DNA from 2 places in the Brevibacillus sp. FW306-2-1A-C05A genome. Region 2 is predicted to be linked to the other one. Evidence: riboswitches for the same ligand, from Rfam matches in the RefSeq annotation. Region 2 holds a riboswitch; the other holds the start of a gene.

Region 1 (7,814 bases), on a different contig from region 2:
TTTGTGAGACAGCATGAGTGGGAGCAGCTTGCCCCGGCGATCGGGCAGGCGCATGAGATGTTGCACAAAAGAACGGGTCCAGGCAGAGACTATCTCGGTTGGGTTGATTGGCCGCAGAGGTACGACCGCGCTGAATTTGAGCGGATTCGCCAGGTGGCGGCGCGTATCCAGGCTGATTCGGATGTGCTTTTGGTAATTGGAATCGGGGGTTCATATTTAGGGGCGAAAGCTGTACTGGACATTTTGGGCCACAGCTTTTACAATTTGCTGCCGAAGTCGAAGCGGCGTTTTCCGGAAATTTATTTTGTCGGGAACAATATCAGCCCGGTTTATATCTCTCATCTGATGGACGTGCTCGAAGGAAAAGACGTGTCCATCAATGTCATCTCGAAGTCGGGCACGACGACAGAGCCCGCGATCGCTTTTCGGCTGCTGCGCACCTGGCTGGAGAACAAGTACGGCCGCGAGCAGGCGAAGAAGCGCATCTATATTACGACGGACAAAACGCGCGGCGCCTTAAAAAGACTCGCGGAGGACGAAGGGTACGAAAGCTTCGTCATTCCGGACGATATCGGCGGACGTTTTTCCGTCCTGACCGCAGTCGGACTGTTGCCAATCGCAGTGAGCGGGGCCGATCTGGACGCGCTGATGAAGGGCGCGCAAGACGCGAGCGAGCGCTACATGGTCATGGATTTGTACGAAAATCCGTGCTACCAGTATGCGGCGATTCGCAATGCGCTGTACCGCAAAGGCAAAACCGTGGAGCTTCTGGTCAGCTACGAGCCGCAGTTCCGCTTTTTCGCGGAGTGGTGGAAGCAGCTTTTCGGGGAGTCGGAAGGAAAAGACGGCAAAGGAATTTTTCCCGCGTCAGCCGAGTTTTCCACGGACCTGCACTCGTTGGGGCAGTACATACAGGACGGCATGCGGCAGTTGTTTGAAACGGTTGTTACGGTCAACAAGCCCGCCGTCGACGTGACCGTGCAGGAGGACCCGCTCGATGTGGACGGGTTGAACTTCCTGTCCGGCAAGCGGATGGGGTTTGTCAATAAAAAGGCTTTCGAGGGAACGGTACTGGCCCATGTAGATGGCGGCGTACCGAACCTGCTTGTGGAGATGCCAGAGGCGACAGCGTACCATCTCGGCGCCCTGATCTACTTTTTTGAAAAGGCGTGCGGGATCAGCGGCTATTTGCTAGGGGTCAACCCGTTCGATCAGCCCGGGGTGGAGGCGTACAAGGCCAACATGTTCGCCCTTCTGGGAAAACCTGGATTCGAGCAGCAGAAAGCGGAACTGGAGGCAAGATTGCGCGAGAACAAGACGTATTTGACTGTGGAGGAGACAGCGGCGTATTTGGAGCTTCCTGAAACGTTTATTTTGGAAAAAATTCATCAGGGCAAAATCCGCGCTCTCCACGACGGCAACGAGTACATCATCAACAAGGAGCAGTTCAATCACCATCTGGAGGAAATGCGCAAGCTTCGCGAGTTCGAGGAAGCGGCGCGTCACGAGACGGTTCCGGAAAGCTACGATGTGAAAGACGAGGATTAAGCTGAGGATGAAAGCGCAGACCATCTTGTCAGATCGCGCCCAAGAGGACTATACTTGGTGGGTGAACGAAAATAAAAGATCAAGCAACTCGGGGAGTCCTTCATGCGGGGCTGAGAGGATGGAAGCAACGACCGTCGACCCATTGCACCTGATCCGGATCATGCCGGCGCAGGGATACGGTTGCCGGCAAACAGCGCTTTTTTATTTGGTTACGATGCGTATGAAGCCCGCCTTTTCCTGCGAAGGAGAAGGTGGTTTTTTTCATTTTGTCGACTGCGCCAGGGGCTTTTGGCTACAACGGCGCTTTCGAACGGCCCCGAAGAGATTACAACAAGCGAGGAGAGAGAAAAATTGAGCGATTGTCTCGTAGTGGGTGGAGGAATTATCGGATTAAGTCTGGCTTATGAGTTGTCACGAAGAGGAAGGAGCGTCACGCTGGTCGAGCAGGGAGAATGGGGCGGACAGGCGTCTTCTGCGGCGGCGGGGATGCTCGCGCCGTTGAAGGAGTTTACGGCCCCAGGCCCGATGCTCGATCTGGGCATGACTTCGCTGGCCTATTACCCGCAGTGGGCGGCCGAGCTGGAAGAGTTTACCGGAGGGGACGTCCAGCTCAGCCTGGAAGGGCTGCTGACGGTCGCGCTCAACGATGACGAGCAGGCACAGCTTTTGGCGAAGTACCATTGGCAAAAAGAAGCGGGGCACAGCGTCCACCTTTTGACGGAGCGGCAGCAACTGGCTGAGGTGGAGCCGCTTTTGACCGAGCAGGCGCAGGCAGCCATCTACTCTCCGTACGAAGGGCATATCAACAACCGCATGCTGCTGCGCGCTCTGGTGACAGCATGCCGGCTGCAAGGCGTCGCGTTGCACGCAGGCTGTGTCGTGAGCGGCATCGCGGTAAAAGGCGGCCGGGTAGTCGGCGTGGAGAGTTCGCTTGGACCGCTGCGGGCGGAGCAAACGATCATCACGTCAGGCGCGTGGGCGGGCATCATGCTGGAAATGCTCGGCGTTTCGATTCCCGTTCGCCCGGTTCGCGGCCAGATCGCGGCGGTATCCTCCGCAGGCATCCCGCTTCGCACCGTCATTTTTGGCACCTCCGGCTACATCACGCCGAAGAAGGACGGGAAAATCATCATCGGCGCGACAGAAGACGAAAGCGGCTTTCAGCGCGAAGTTACAATGGCGGGCTTGGCCAGCATCCTGAACGGAGTCATGCCGTACGTCCCGGCCTTGCACGGCGCTGCTTTTCTGGAGGCGTGGGGCGGACTGCGGCCAGCTACCGCAGATGGCAAGCCGCTGCTTGGTCCCGTGCCCGGCTGGGACGGGCTTTCGATTGCCGGAGGGCACTTCCGCAACGGCATCTTGCTGTCCCCGGCTACCGCGAAATGGATGGCCGACTACCTGGAAAAAGGCGAGACAGAGCGTCTGACGCCGTTTTTGCCATCCCGCTTTTTGGCAAAAACAGACGAAACGTCGAACAAAATGGGCTAGTCCGAACTGCAAACCCGGTACACCTCCCCATGGGCACCTGTATATGGTAATAAAGAAACACCAGAAGGGGAGGAGTTTCCATGCAGTCTGAAAAAAACCTGTACCAGGCTGACGTCCAGACGGTCAGTCTGATAAAGGATATGCGTGAAAATGTGCACAACATATGCAAAGAACACGTCGAGAAAAAGGTGCGCATTGAAGCGATTGACGGCCAGATTTTTGAAGGCGTGATCGTGGACTTTGACGATCAGAATGTATATGTGGAAGTGGACGATCCCGATGCAGAGGAAGACGACTACGAGTTCGAAGAGGTAGCCAGCCGCAAATCGCATGGAGACTGGGGCATGTACCCGGACTGGACTCCCTACGGCTATCCATATGGCGGATACCAGCCGTTTGGCGATGTCAGTCCGCTTGGCAGCAGCAGCCAGCCGAATCGGCCTCCTGCTGGTCAAGTCAGCCCTTACGCGGACGATTGCTATCCATACGCTCCGATCAGCCCATTCGGCAGCCCGAACCAGCCGTATGGGCAGGTAAGTCCGTTCGGCAGCCCGAATCAGCCGTTTGGGCAGGTAAGCCCGTTCGGCAGTCCGGGTCAACCGTATGGGCAGGTAAGTCCGTTCGGCAGCCCGAATCAGCCGTTTGGGCAGGTAAGCCCGTTCGGCAGTCCGGGCCAGCCATATGGGCAAGTAAGTCCGTTTGGCAGTCCGAGCTTTCCGTACGGCCAGGTGAGTCCGTTTGGAGAGGGCGCTCCTTTCGTCAGCCCTTATTCCGGCTTCAATCCGTACATGGCGCCGTTCCCACCGTTCCCGCCCTACCCGCCTCAGCCGTGTTACCCGTACCCACCGCCGCCACCACCTCCGGCTGCAGTCGTCGTGCCGAGGAAAAAACGCCGCCGTCCGTGCCGAAGAGGCAAAAGAATCATTCCGCTCGCCTTGTTTACGCTTTTGACGATCGCGCTGCTCTAAAACCTGAAAGCATAGAGTTACCAAGCCTCTTGCCATCCGCAATTCCGGCAGCGAGGCTTGTTGCTCGTTTTGCCTGCCCTCGCCTGTGAGTACAACCCGCCGTTTTGGCGCACACTACCAGTAGTATGTGACGAAGGCAGGGGATACAAATGAAGAAAATTCAAAGCAGCTTACCAGGGACGAAGGCGACGTTCGGCTATTTCCGCGAGTCGCTCGAGCCGCATTTTACACTGGCGAATTGGGATTACGAACACGGCTATTTCGACCGCACCCTTGACGACAGGAACACCGTGTACCTCCGCCTCCCGGTAAAAGTCTTGCAGGGCGAGCTCGACAGCCCCGACGCGTGGCTGGAACTGGGCGAACCGTTTGTTTTGCGCCACGTCTACAACACAGGCGTAGAGGAAGATATCGGCTACTACGCCCCCGTCGCTTCAGCCGTGATGAACCAGTTCCAGGAGCCGCTCGACAAAGATGCCGAGATCGACCCCCGCTGGATTCGCAAGGCCGAGGCCATCGTCAAAGAACTGGAAAATCGTCTCGGATGAAAAGCGGGCCTTGGAGCAGGCCTGCTTTTTTGTTTTGCTTTGCTGAAAGCAGCAACGAGGAATGGATTTTCAATGAAATTGCTTTTTCAGCCCTGTTCTGTTTGCAGAAAGTATTGCACAGATTGAGGGCAGCAAATCTTGCCTGAGGGCCCCGGATCGGGTGGTTATTTTTTCTAGCATGAAAACCGTCTTTGAAAAACTCTTTAAAAACGTTTTTAAAAAACCCACGCCCACTCAAGCAAGCCGCTGACGAGGAAAGAGGAGAAATCCGCGAAAGCTCTTTGGGATACCGACCGAGGTGGAGGGGAAAAAGCAAAACACGCTTTTAAGCGTCCACTCTGAGACACATCCTGAATCGACCACTTTGGACGCGGTTTTGCTTTTTCCCCGGAGCCGGGCAGTCCAGCCCCCAGCGGGTATCCCAAGAAGCTCCAGCGATTTCTCCTCTTTCCTCGCCTCACCAAAAGCAACGACAGACGGGCTTTTTAATGTTTTTGCTTTTTCCCTCGCCTCGCCAACAGCAACGGGCAAACGCTCTTTTCAATGTTTTCACTTTTTCCCCGCATCACCAAAAACAACAAACAACAACCTTTGTAAAAGATTTGTTTTTCCACTATTAGTCAGGTAATATTTCCCTAACAGCAGAATGACCGACCCGAGACACCCGTGAAAAACGACGTCCTGACAGGAGACAGGAGGCGACAGCATGGCGTGGTACCATGCGATAGCGAAATGGTATTGGAAAATCCGCAAGCCGCTGACTCTCGGAGTGCGCCTCATCGTGGCCGACGAACAAAAAGGCGTCCTGCTCATTCGGCACACCTATGTACCCGGCTGGTACTTGCCCGGCGGCGGAGTCGAAAAAGGAGAATCGCTCTGGGAGGCAGCCCGCAGAGAGCTGCGGGAAGAATGCGGCCTCGTGGCTGGCGAGCTCAGGCTCTGTCACCTGTATTACAGCGAACGCGAAGGCAAGCGCGACCACATCGCCCTGTTCCATGCCTGCCAAATCCAGCCCGGGACAGGCAAGATCGACGCCGATGAAGTCCGGGACATGCGCTACTTTTTGTGGGACCAGCTCCCGGACGACATGACCCCCTCGACGCGAAAGCGATTGGCGGAATTTTGCGCCCAGTCTTTCCGCGAAGAGCGATGGTGAGACTCGGCCGTTTCCATGCATCTCCTTTTCCCATGTGGTATAGTGAGATCAACAAAACGAGCGTACTTGACCGCTTCGAAGGATAAAAGTGAGGGCAGACCAGCATGAAGATTGCGACTGTACTGCGAAATGACGATTATACACGGGAAGTAGAACATTTGTTGAAGGAAAAGCTGCGCGAGGCAGGCAGGCCGTACACGTTTGTGAACGGAACGGAGGCCAAGCCTGACATGGTGCTCTCAATCGGAGGGGACGGGACGCTGCTGGAGGCCGTCCATCAATACGGCATGGAGCCGGCCTATGTCGGGATTCATACGGGACACCTCGGTTTTTACGCCGACTGGCGGCCGGAGGAGCTGGATGAGTTCGTCGACCGGCTGCTGCACGCCGAACCGGCGATCGTCGAGTATCCGACGGTCCAGTGCCGGATTGATACAGCAGATGGCCAGCGATACGAAAAATGGGCGTTGAACGAACTGGTCCTGCGCAACGCGTCCCTCTCGACGTTGGTCGCTTGCGTCTACATTAACGGGGACGAGTTGGAGACGTTTCGCGGCGACGGGTTGATCGTGTCTTCGCCATCGGGGAGTACAGCCTACAACAAAGCCGTGGATGGAGCGATCGTGCATCCGTCCATCGAGGCGATCCAACTGTCCGAAATCGCCTCCATCAACAACCAGGCGTACCGGACGATCAACAGCTCGCTCGTTTTGCCCAAGCATCACGAAGTAGAGCTGATTGTCATGAACCCGGAAATCATGATCGGCCTCGATCGCGAGCAGGCGGTGTGGAGAGGCGTGCGCTCCATTATGTGCCGTGTCGGGCAAGGCAAAGTCAAATTCGCCCGCTACAAGCGACTGACGTTTTGGAGCAGGGTGCGCAATTCGTTTATCAAAGGATAGAGAGACTTGGGGGAGGGGATATCATTGAAAAAGCTAGGAACACTGCAAAGCATTTTCCGCCATCCGGTAAAAGCGATGCAGGGCGAGCAACTGACGACGTCGGAGGTCGACGTTTTCGGCCTGTACGGCGATCGGGCTTATTACTTTCTGGACGACTCTCGCGGCGGAAAATATTTGAGTGCAGACGTCGTCCCGGCGCTGCTCGGCTACCATGCCAGCATGGGGGAAAAGACGGGCGAAGAAGCATACCCCGACGTTCAAGTTGAAGCGCGTGACGGCAGCGTACATACGTGGGGAGAGTCGCTGTTCGCCCATGTCGCAGAGACAGCGAAAAGAGCGGTGACACCGATGCGCAGTCTCCCGACAGAGGGAGGGAAAAACTGGGAGGACCACATTCTTTTGGTGACGGACGCCTCCCTGCGCGAGCTGGCACGGGTGATCGGCAGCGACTGGATTGACCCGAGACGTTTTCGCGGAAACCTCATCGTCGTGCTCGAAGACGACGAACCGTTCGCAGAAGACAAATGGCTGGGCAAAAAGCTGCAAATCAACGATGTTACCTTGCAGGTTACCAAGCATTGCGAGCGTTGCATGTACGTGAACATCGACCCCGATACGCTGCAGAAAAACCCGGCTGTGCTGAAAGCATGCGTGAAGCGCCACGAAAACCATTTTGGCGTGTACGCCTCTGTGGTGACGACAGGTACGGTGTCGCAGGGCGACGAGGTGTTTATTCTGGAGTAGGCAAAAAGGCGAGGCAAACTGCTTTTGCCTCGGCAACTGGCTAGTGGAGGTGCGAAAGATGACCGTGATGAGTCCTGTAGAAAAAGTGAAGGCTTTTGTGCAGCAGTACGATCCCGCAATCGAGCCGATTTTGTTTGAGCAGCCGCTTCCTACATCCGAGGCAGCCGCCGAAGCGTTGGGCAGCGAGGTGGGACAAAACGCCAAGTCGATCCTGTTTCGAGCTGGCGACCAGTTTGCGCTGTTTGTCGCAGCGGGAGATGTCAAGATCCATCCCAAGCAGGTCAAGGCCGCTTTTGGCTCGGGCAAGGCGAAGATGGCCTCCGCCGAAGAAGTGGAAAAGGTGACAGGCTATCGCGTAGGCGCTGTCTGTCCGTTTGCGTTGCAGGAGGAAGTGCCCGTCTTCGTCGATACTTCCCTGCGGCGCTTCCCTGTCGTCTATACGGCTGCGGGCGTTGCCGAA
Region 2 (7,814 bases):
GGGGAGATGAGCTTTTGCAACAGGCGCTGGCGCTCTGCCAGCGGACAGGCCGTGACCCATTCGCCGTCTGCGTACAGGACGTCAAAAATCATGTAGAAGATGGGGACCTGACGCTTTACGGCTGCGATTTTTTCCATCCGTCGCAGACCGTCCCTGCGCATGACCTCGTAAAAAGAAGGCTTGCCATCTGCACCAAGTGCAACGACCTCGCCGTCGAGAATGACGGACTGCGCCCGGCAGTAGTCGGAGATTGCGGCGATTTCCGGGTAGTGCAAAGTCCGCTCGTTAGCCTTGCGATTGTACAGCTTGACCGAGTTGCCGTCGTAGTACGTCAACAGCCTGATCCCATCCCATTTGACTTGCGCAATCCAGTCGGGGCCATCCGCGATGTCATCCGTCGTCGTCGGCTCGAAAGGAATAATCGGCGTTAGCTTCATGGTAGCCTCCCGTATGTGCTTGGTGTCTGCCATTTGTACGGTGTCACCATTCGCGATCGTCTATGCACGGGTCAGGACAGAGAGTTTTGATTGAATTTTAAGAAACTTCTTTATTGATTAAGTATTGTATTTGCGTTATACTAGGAAGCAGTTCACGAAACATCATGCATGATTTGAAACGCGTTGGAAACAGTATGGATGGGCTATATCTGACAGACTTTTGACCTCCTATCGTGGTACGTCCACCACAAGTGCGCAAGGAGAAAGTCATTTCTGGATATAGTCCTTTTTTGTACAGAGAAGAATGGATAAGATTCTTAGTAAGTATAGGGGCAACCAAGTTGCTCGCCTTCACTTTTCTTCATTCTTTTTTCGTTGATCCAGAAATAGACTGTAGTTTATAATTACTGAGGTAATGATTTTGGGAACAGCTTCGGCGTGCGTTGCTGTTGCTGGCCGCCTGTTCCGGAAAGAAGGAATTGACTTGCCGTTTCTTCGCTTTAAAGGCTTTGAAAAAGAAAAGCTGCAATTGGTATCGCCCCTTATTATAGAAGAGTTTGCCCGCATCGCGGAAGTGAGCCAGGAAAAAGTCAAGCTGGAGCTGCTTCTGGTCGAGCAGTTGACGAACAGTCCGTTGTCGCTTGAAATCATGATGTTTCCCCGGGAGCAAAAGCAGCACGACCAGATCGCCAGCACGATGAACCGGATTTTGCAAAAGCAAGGTTTCCAGAACGTCCATATTTTCTTTATCCTGCTGTCGCCCGAGCTGTATTATAAGGAAGGGCTTCCTTTGCAAGTCAAAGTCTCAGGCTGAAGCGAGCAGGTGAAAAGACCGCCATCCCACTGTCGAGGATGGCGGTCTTTTTTGTGCATAAGCTGCTTATCCAGTACAAGGGGCAATTAAGGCTGGGGCCGAGCCATTGGCGCAGCCAACTTTCCTAGGTGTGGCAGGGAAGCTGTCTAATAATAGAGGCTTTCCGTTTGCAAGCATTTGGCGCAGGTGCGGGCGAGGGGGGTCTCGACGAACTCATGCGCGCACGTTTTTTGCAAATGGGCCAGTTGGCGCTTCAGACGTTCAAGGTCAACCTCCAGGCGCGCGATCTCTTTTCGCAATTGCAACACATCATTCAATCGTCTGCCACCTCCGGGCGCTTATTTGTACAGTTGACTTCCTTGCTCGCGAAATTCGCGGGCTTTTTCTTGCAGGCCCGCTGCGATGGCGGCAGGCTCGATCCGCTCCTGCTCCTGGGCCTGGTGGCGGATGTCGTGCGAGATTTTCATGCTGCAAAATTTCGGGCCGCACATCGAGCAAAAATGCGCGGACTTCGCTGCTTCGGCAGGCAGCGTCTCATCGTGGTATTCGCGGGCGCGCTCGGGGTCGAGCGACAGGTTGAACTGGTCGTTCCAGCGAAACTCGAAGCGGGCTTTGGACAAAGCGTCGTCGCGCTGTTTTGCTCGCGGGTGGCCTTTGGCCAAATCCGCTGCATGAGCGGCGATTTTATAGGCGATGAGACCGTTGCGCACGTCTTCCTTGTTCGGCAGGCCGAGATGCTCCTTGGGCGTGACGTAGCAGAGCATCGCGGTGCCAAACCAGCCGATCATCGCGGCACCGATCGCCGAGGTGATGTGGTCGTAGCCGGGCGCGATGTCTGTCGTCAACGGCCCGAGCGTATAAAAAGGCGCCTCGTGGCAAATCGCTAGTTGTTTGTCCATGTTTTCGCGAATGAGGTGCATCGGGACGTGGCCGGGTCCTTCAATCATCACCTGCACGTCGTGCTTCCAGGCGATTTTCGTCAGCTCGCCGAGTGTCTCTAGTTCGGCAAACTGGGCCTCGTCATTCGCATCTGCAATCGAGCCGGGGCGCAAGCCGTCTCCAAGCGACACGCTGATGTCATACGCCTTGAGAATCTCGCAAATCTCTTCGAAATGCGTGTACAAAAAGTTTTCCTCGTGATGGGCGAGACACCACGCAGCCAGAATGGAGCCGCCGCGCGAGACGATTCCGGTCACGCGCTTCGCGGTCAGCGGAATGTAGCGGAGCAGGACGCCGGCGTGAATGGTGAAATAATCGACGCCTTGCTCTGCCTGTTCAATCAGCGTGTCCCGGTAGACTTCCCAGGTCAAATCCTCCGCTTTGCCGTTCACTTTTTCAAGCGCCTGGTAAATCGGTACGGTTCCGACAGGCACCGGGCTGTTGCGGATGATCCACTCGCGCGTCGTGTGGATGTGCTTTCCGGTCGACAAGTCCATGATCGTGTCCGCGCCCCAGCGCACCGACCAGATCATTTTTTCGACTTCTTCTTCCATTGAGGAGCTGACGGCAGAAGTGCCGATGTTGGCGTTGACCTTGACGTGAAAATTCCGGCCGATAATCATCGGCTCCGCTTCCGGATGATTGATATTGGCGGGAATGATCGCGCGGCCTGCCGCCACCTCAGCCCGGACGAACTCCGGCGTGACGCCTTCGCGGATGGCGATGTACTCCATCTCCGGCGTGATGATGTGACGGCGGGCGTAGTGAAGCTGGGTGACCGTCTTGCCTGGCTTCGCCCGTCTCGGCTGATAGCCTTCGCGCGGGAAAGCGGGCATCTTCCCTGCGCTGTCGGCGTTGCGGATTCCGTCGTCCACAGGCTTTGGCTCGCGGCCGGCATAGCTCTCCGTATCGTCGCGCTCCTCGATCCAGCGCTGGCGCACGAGCGGCAGCCCTTTGTTGATGTCGGCGACATAACCTTCGGCCGTGTATTCGCCGCTTGTGTCGTACACGCGCAACGGCGGGTTTGGCGTGGTGCCGTACAGCCCCTCGGTAGGCGATAGCGCAATTTCGCGCATCGGCACGCGAATGTCGGGGCGGCTGCCTACCTCGTATACTTTGCGGCTTCCGGGAAAAGATGAAATGGATGACATAAAAAAACCTCCTTGGCTTGGTTGCACGAAAGCGCGAACCTTGTAGGGAGGCGAAAGAGGCCCGTCGCGAAAAAACGCCGCATGGGAACATGCGACGCCAGACGCGAGAGTAGAGAAGAGACGGGTATCCGAAAAAAAGATACGCGTCGCTAATCTGTCATATGGACATTCCTCCGCTGGCATTACCCAGTTCAGGTTCAACGGTCGATGGCACAGTACCATCCTCTCAGCCTGGTGATTTCCAAGCTCCCGTGCTTGTTTTTGGTTGTCGTTGCAAGATTAGGATACCGGAGAACAGCCGTGCTTGGCAAGAAAAAGTTTCCAACAAAAATTGCCACAGGGCAACACATTTTCCCCCCCTCTATACTCATGAATCGGACTAAAACTGTTTCTGTAGACCCACACGAATTGCGTCTGGTACGATGAAATTCGAAAAAACGAGAAACTGCTTTTATACGTTCTGTTCTAAGGCTTTGGGCGAATAGGGCGATTGAGATTTTTTGAGGTGATGGAGTGTGGATGTATATTCGGATCTGAAGCAAGGAGAGCGGGGCGCGTGGGTCAGCATTATCGCCTATATTTTCTGCTCGGCGTTAAAAATAGGGGTTGCGGTGCTGACAGGCTCGGCAGCGTTAATGGCGGACGGGCTGAACAACTCGACGGACGTGGTGGCGTCGATTGCCGTGCTGATCGGGCTGCGCATTGCCCGCAAGCCGCCGGATCGCGACCATCCGTACGGCCATTTTCGCGCGGAGACGATCTCTGCCCTGGTCGCGTCGTTCATCATGCTGTTTGTCGGGCTGGAGGTCATTACCGGAGCGATTCCGACGCTGTTTGATACAAACCACACTGCTCCCGACTTGTTGGCAGGCTGGACGGCGCTGGCGACTGCGGTCATCATGCTCGGGGTCTATCGGTACAATCACCAACTCGCCGTGAAAACGAACAGCCAGGCGTTGCTCGCGGCCGCTGCCGACAACCGCTCGGATGCCTTCGTCAGCATCGGGACGTTTGTCGGAGTGGCGGGCGCGCAGTTCCAACTGCATTGGCTCGACCCGCTGGCAGCGCTCGTGGTCGGGGTGATTATTCTGAAGACGGCGTGGGATATTTTCCGGGAGGCGACGCATCGCTTAACAGATGGCTTCGATGAGGGGCAACTGGAGGAGCTGAAGGAGACGATCTTCTCCATTTCCGGGGTGAAAGCGATCAAGGACATCAAGGCGCGTTATCACGGCAGCAGCGTGCTCGTTGACGTCGTGATCCACGTCGATCCGCAGTTGAACGTAGTAGAAAGCCACACCATCACCGAAAATATCGAAGAACGGATGAAACGTGTGCACAAAATCAATACGGTTCACATTCATATCGAACCGGAACAACAGCTCGCAAAAAGATAAGCAAAAAACCTGTCCGCAAATGGGGCAGGTTTTTTTGCGCAGACGTTATCCGGTAAGGCTAAGGCGTCGCCAATGGCTGCGCGCAAGCCAAGTGTTCTGCTTATGGCTTCGCACCGCACCACCAACTGTTCCAACGCCGCTTTACACAGGAGTGGCTTTTTTGCGGCGAAGCGTTTTCGTTGTCGAGGTCGGACCGGGACTCGATTTCCCCACCGCTTCTTTGGCAGGGGAGGCTGTCTTGTCCGCTTTCTCCGCAGAAGCGGCCCGTTTGCGCCCTGCTTTCGGCTTCGCGGCTGCCGGGGCAGGCTCCGGCGCAAGCTTCACGGGACTGCCCGTAGTGCCTGCTGTCGAGGCCAGGCTTTCCTTCAAAGCTTGCATCAGGTCGATCACATTCGTGCGCGCAACCGTCGGAGCGGTGGCGATCTCCTGGCCCTCCAGCTTTTTCTCGATCATTTTTTGCAACTCGACGCGGTATTCGTCGGTGTACTTGGCGGGATCGAACGGAACGGTCATGTTGCCGATCAGCTCTGTCGCCATTTTCAGTTCGTTTTCCGCGAGCGGGACAGTAGCCTCCGGCAAGGCGGGCACTTGACTGACCGGGCGCACCTCGTCCGGGTAAAAAATCGTTTCCAGCATGATGCAATGCTCGTACAGCCGAATGACGGCGAGACTTTGCCGATTGCGCATCGTCACCTGGGCGACGGCGATCTTTCCGGTCTGCTCCATGGCGGCGCGCAGCAGCGCATACGCCTTTTCTCCCGTATCTTGCGGAGACAGGAAGTAGCTTTTGTCAAAGTAAACCGGGTCGATCTCCGACAAGTCCACGAAGTCGAGAATTTCAATGGCGCGGCGCGTCTCGGGCGTGATCGCCTCCAGGTCTTCGTCGTTAATCATGACAAAATGGCCTTTTTCGTACTCGTACCCGCGGACGATTTCGCTCGGTTCCACTTCCCGCTGGCAATGCGGGCACATTTTGGCGTATTTGATCGGGGTGTTGCATTCCTTGTGCAGTTGGCGAAAGCGAATGTCCCGTTCCTCTGTTGCCGTAAACATGCGGACGGGTATATTGACCAGGCCGAAGCTGATTGAGCCTTTCCAGACGGTGTGCATATGATTCCTCCAGTACGGACTGTTTTTGCGTGGCTGCGACTGTTTTTGTTTATTGTTTGTAGCCGACAAGCGGATGCCGCAAGGGAAATGCAGGCGGGGAAACATTGTCATCGTCGCCAGCCGGCATGGAAATAGCGAAGAACTGTAAACGTAGACAAAAAAACTGCACCTCCAACTGTTAGGTGTATCTAACAATCGGGTGCAGTTCAGATGTAGCGACTGGCTTTTTTAGCTTGTGTTCGCGTTATTGGCCGTGCTTGATAATGTCGGACTGGTCCGCGCGCGACTGCATTTCCCGCGCTTGCTCGACGCCTGTTCCGGTACGGTCGGCAATGGACTGGGCCTTGGACGCTTTCAGCTTTTGCGCGGACGGTTGTTTTTCTGCCATGTCGATTCCCCCTTTTGGAATAGGTGAAAGTAGTATGCTCCCCCAGCGGGCAAAAAAATACCCCCTCGCCAAAAGACGATGGGGCAGCGGTTCAACTCCTCCCGCGCGGGGAGCGTCGGCACGGAATGCTCCTATCAGACACGCCGTGCGCCAAAGTGAACTGCCTTTCAATTATGGGAGAGGAGAAACCGGAGGAAGAGCTTATGGGGAAACGTAAGTCTTCTCCGCGGTTGTCAGCGACACCGTTGCGTCGCTATCCATCATGTTTTCCAATCTTTGTGCATTCTATACGCGCAATCCGCCATAAATTTTCCAGTTGCCAATTTTACGGGGGTAGGCAGTTGTGATAGTATGATATCAGCTTTTATCCCTTATAACTTCTTTGAACAGGTGAAATCATTATGCGCGTCATCGCGGGAGAACACAGAGGTAGAAAACTGGCCGCCGTCCCAGGTAGCGGGACGCGGCCGACGACCGACAAGGTTAAGGAATCGATTTTTAACATGATCGGCCCGTATTTTGACGGGGGCTGGGCATTGGATTTGTACGCCGGAACAGGTAGCCTGGGCATCGAGGCGCTGAGCCGGGGAGCGGACAAGGCTGTCTTTGTTGAGCGGGATGCAAAAGCGTTCGCCGTCGTCAAGCAAAATGTCAGCGCCTGCCGACTGGACGAGTACGCCGAGCTTTACCGCATGGATGCGGAGCGGGCGATCCGGCAGTTGGCCAAGCGCGCCCAGCCGTTCGAGCTCGTTTTTCTCGACCCTCCGTACGCGAAGCAACGAATCGTGGAAGAGATCGAGCAACTGCAAGCGCTCGGCCTGCTCGCAGAAGGCGCCTGGATCGTGGCGGAGCACGACAGCAAAGACGCTTTTCCCGATGCGATCGGCGATTGCGTCAAGGATCGGCAAGCGACCTACGGCGATACGGCTGTCACCTTGTATTATTACGATCCGCAAAAGGAAGCGTAAGCACCAGCACACGAAAAGGAGGAAACAAAATGGCGATCGCCGTTTGCTCGGGAAGCTTTGACCCTGTGACCTACGGACATCTCGATATTATCAGTCGGGGGGCCAAGGTGTTTGACAAAGTAATCGTAGCCGTTTTGATTAATTCCAAAAAAAATTCCCTGTTCAGCGTGGACGAGCGCGTCGAGATGCTTCGCCAGGTGACAGCGGACATGGACAATGTGGAGATCGACTCGTTTGACGGTCTGTTGATCGACTACATGAACAGGCGCGGAGCCAAAGTCATCATTCGCGGTCTGCGCGCCGTCTCCGACTTTGAATACGAGATGCAGGTTGCCTCGATCAACAAGAAGCTCGACGACCAGATCGAGACGTTTTTCATGATGACCAGCAACCAGTACTCGTATTTAAGCTCCAGCATCGTGAAGGAAGTGGCGAGATACAAGGCGAGTGTTGCCGATCTCGTGCCGCCAGCCGTCGAAGAGGCGCTCAAGCGAAAAATGGCCCAGTTGTAAACGGGAAAGAAGCCGTTTATCTCGTCTTGCCGCTTTGAACATAGCGGGCCAGCAAGCTGATCGCAAACAGCAGGACAGCTACGCCGACTGCGAGCGTG

What was found. A riboswitch is a leader RNA that binds a small molecule or an ion and turns the genes downstream of it on or off. The one in region 2 is predicted to bind thiamine pyrophosphate.
Region 1: another riboswitch for thiamine pyrophosphate. It lies ahead of thiO (glycine oxidase ThiO); the one in region 2 lies ahead of thiC (phosphomethylpyrimidine synthase ThiC).

What each region holds. Positions count from the first base shown of each region.
Region 1 covers NZ_JBYSWV010000015.1:72,275-80,088, reverse strand. The annotation lists partial or broken gene AC3WJN_RS11695 (glucose-6-phosphate isomerase) at 1-1,308, shown strand, start outside; gene AC3WJN_RS11690 (excisionase family DNA-binding protein) at 1,330-1,548, shown strand; TPP riboswitch at 1,628-1,743, shown strand; gene thiO (glycine oxidase ThiO) at 1,900-3,036, shown strand; gene AC3WJN_RS11680 (LSm family protein) at 3,117-4,004, shown strand; gene AC3WJN_RS11675 (YugN family protein) at 4,154-4,552, shown strand; gene AC3WJN_RS11670 (NUDIX domain-containing protein) at 5,259-5,708, shown strand; gene AC3WJN_RS11665 (NAD kinase) at 5,813-6,610, shown strand; gene AC3WJN_RS11660 (MOSC domain-containing protein) at 6,635-7,354, shown strand; gene AC3WJN_RS11655 (YbaK/EbsC family protein) at 7,413-7,814, shown strand, end outside.
Region 2 covers NZ_JBYSWV010000001.1:239,566-247,379, reverse strand. The annotation lists gene AC3WJN_RS01300 (ATP-dependent DNA ligase) at 1-437, opposite strand, end outside; gene AC3WJN_RS01295 (DUF1904 family protein) at 922-1,251, shown strand; gene AC3WJN_RS01290 (hypothetical protein) at 1,398-1,568, opposite strand; gene thiC (phosphomethylpyrimidine synthase ThiC) at 1,590-3,341, opposite strand; TPP riboswitch at 3,493-3,603, opposite strand; gene AC3WJN_RS01280 (cation diffusion facilitator family transporter) at 3,857-4,738, shown strand; gene ku (non-homologous end joining protein Ku) at 4,880-5,848, opposite strand; gene AC3WJN_RS01270 (hypothetical protein) at 6,093-6,236, opposite strand; gene rsmD (16S rRNA (guanine(966)-N(2))-methyltransferase RsmD) at 6,638-7,204, shown strand; gene coaD (pantetheine-phosphate adenylyltransferase) at 7,234-7,716, shown strand; gene ylbJ (sporulation integral membrane protein YlbJ) at 7,733-7,814, opposite strand, start outside.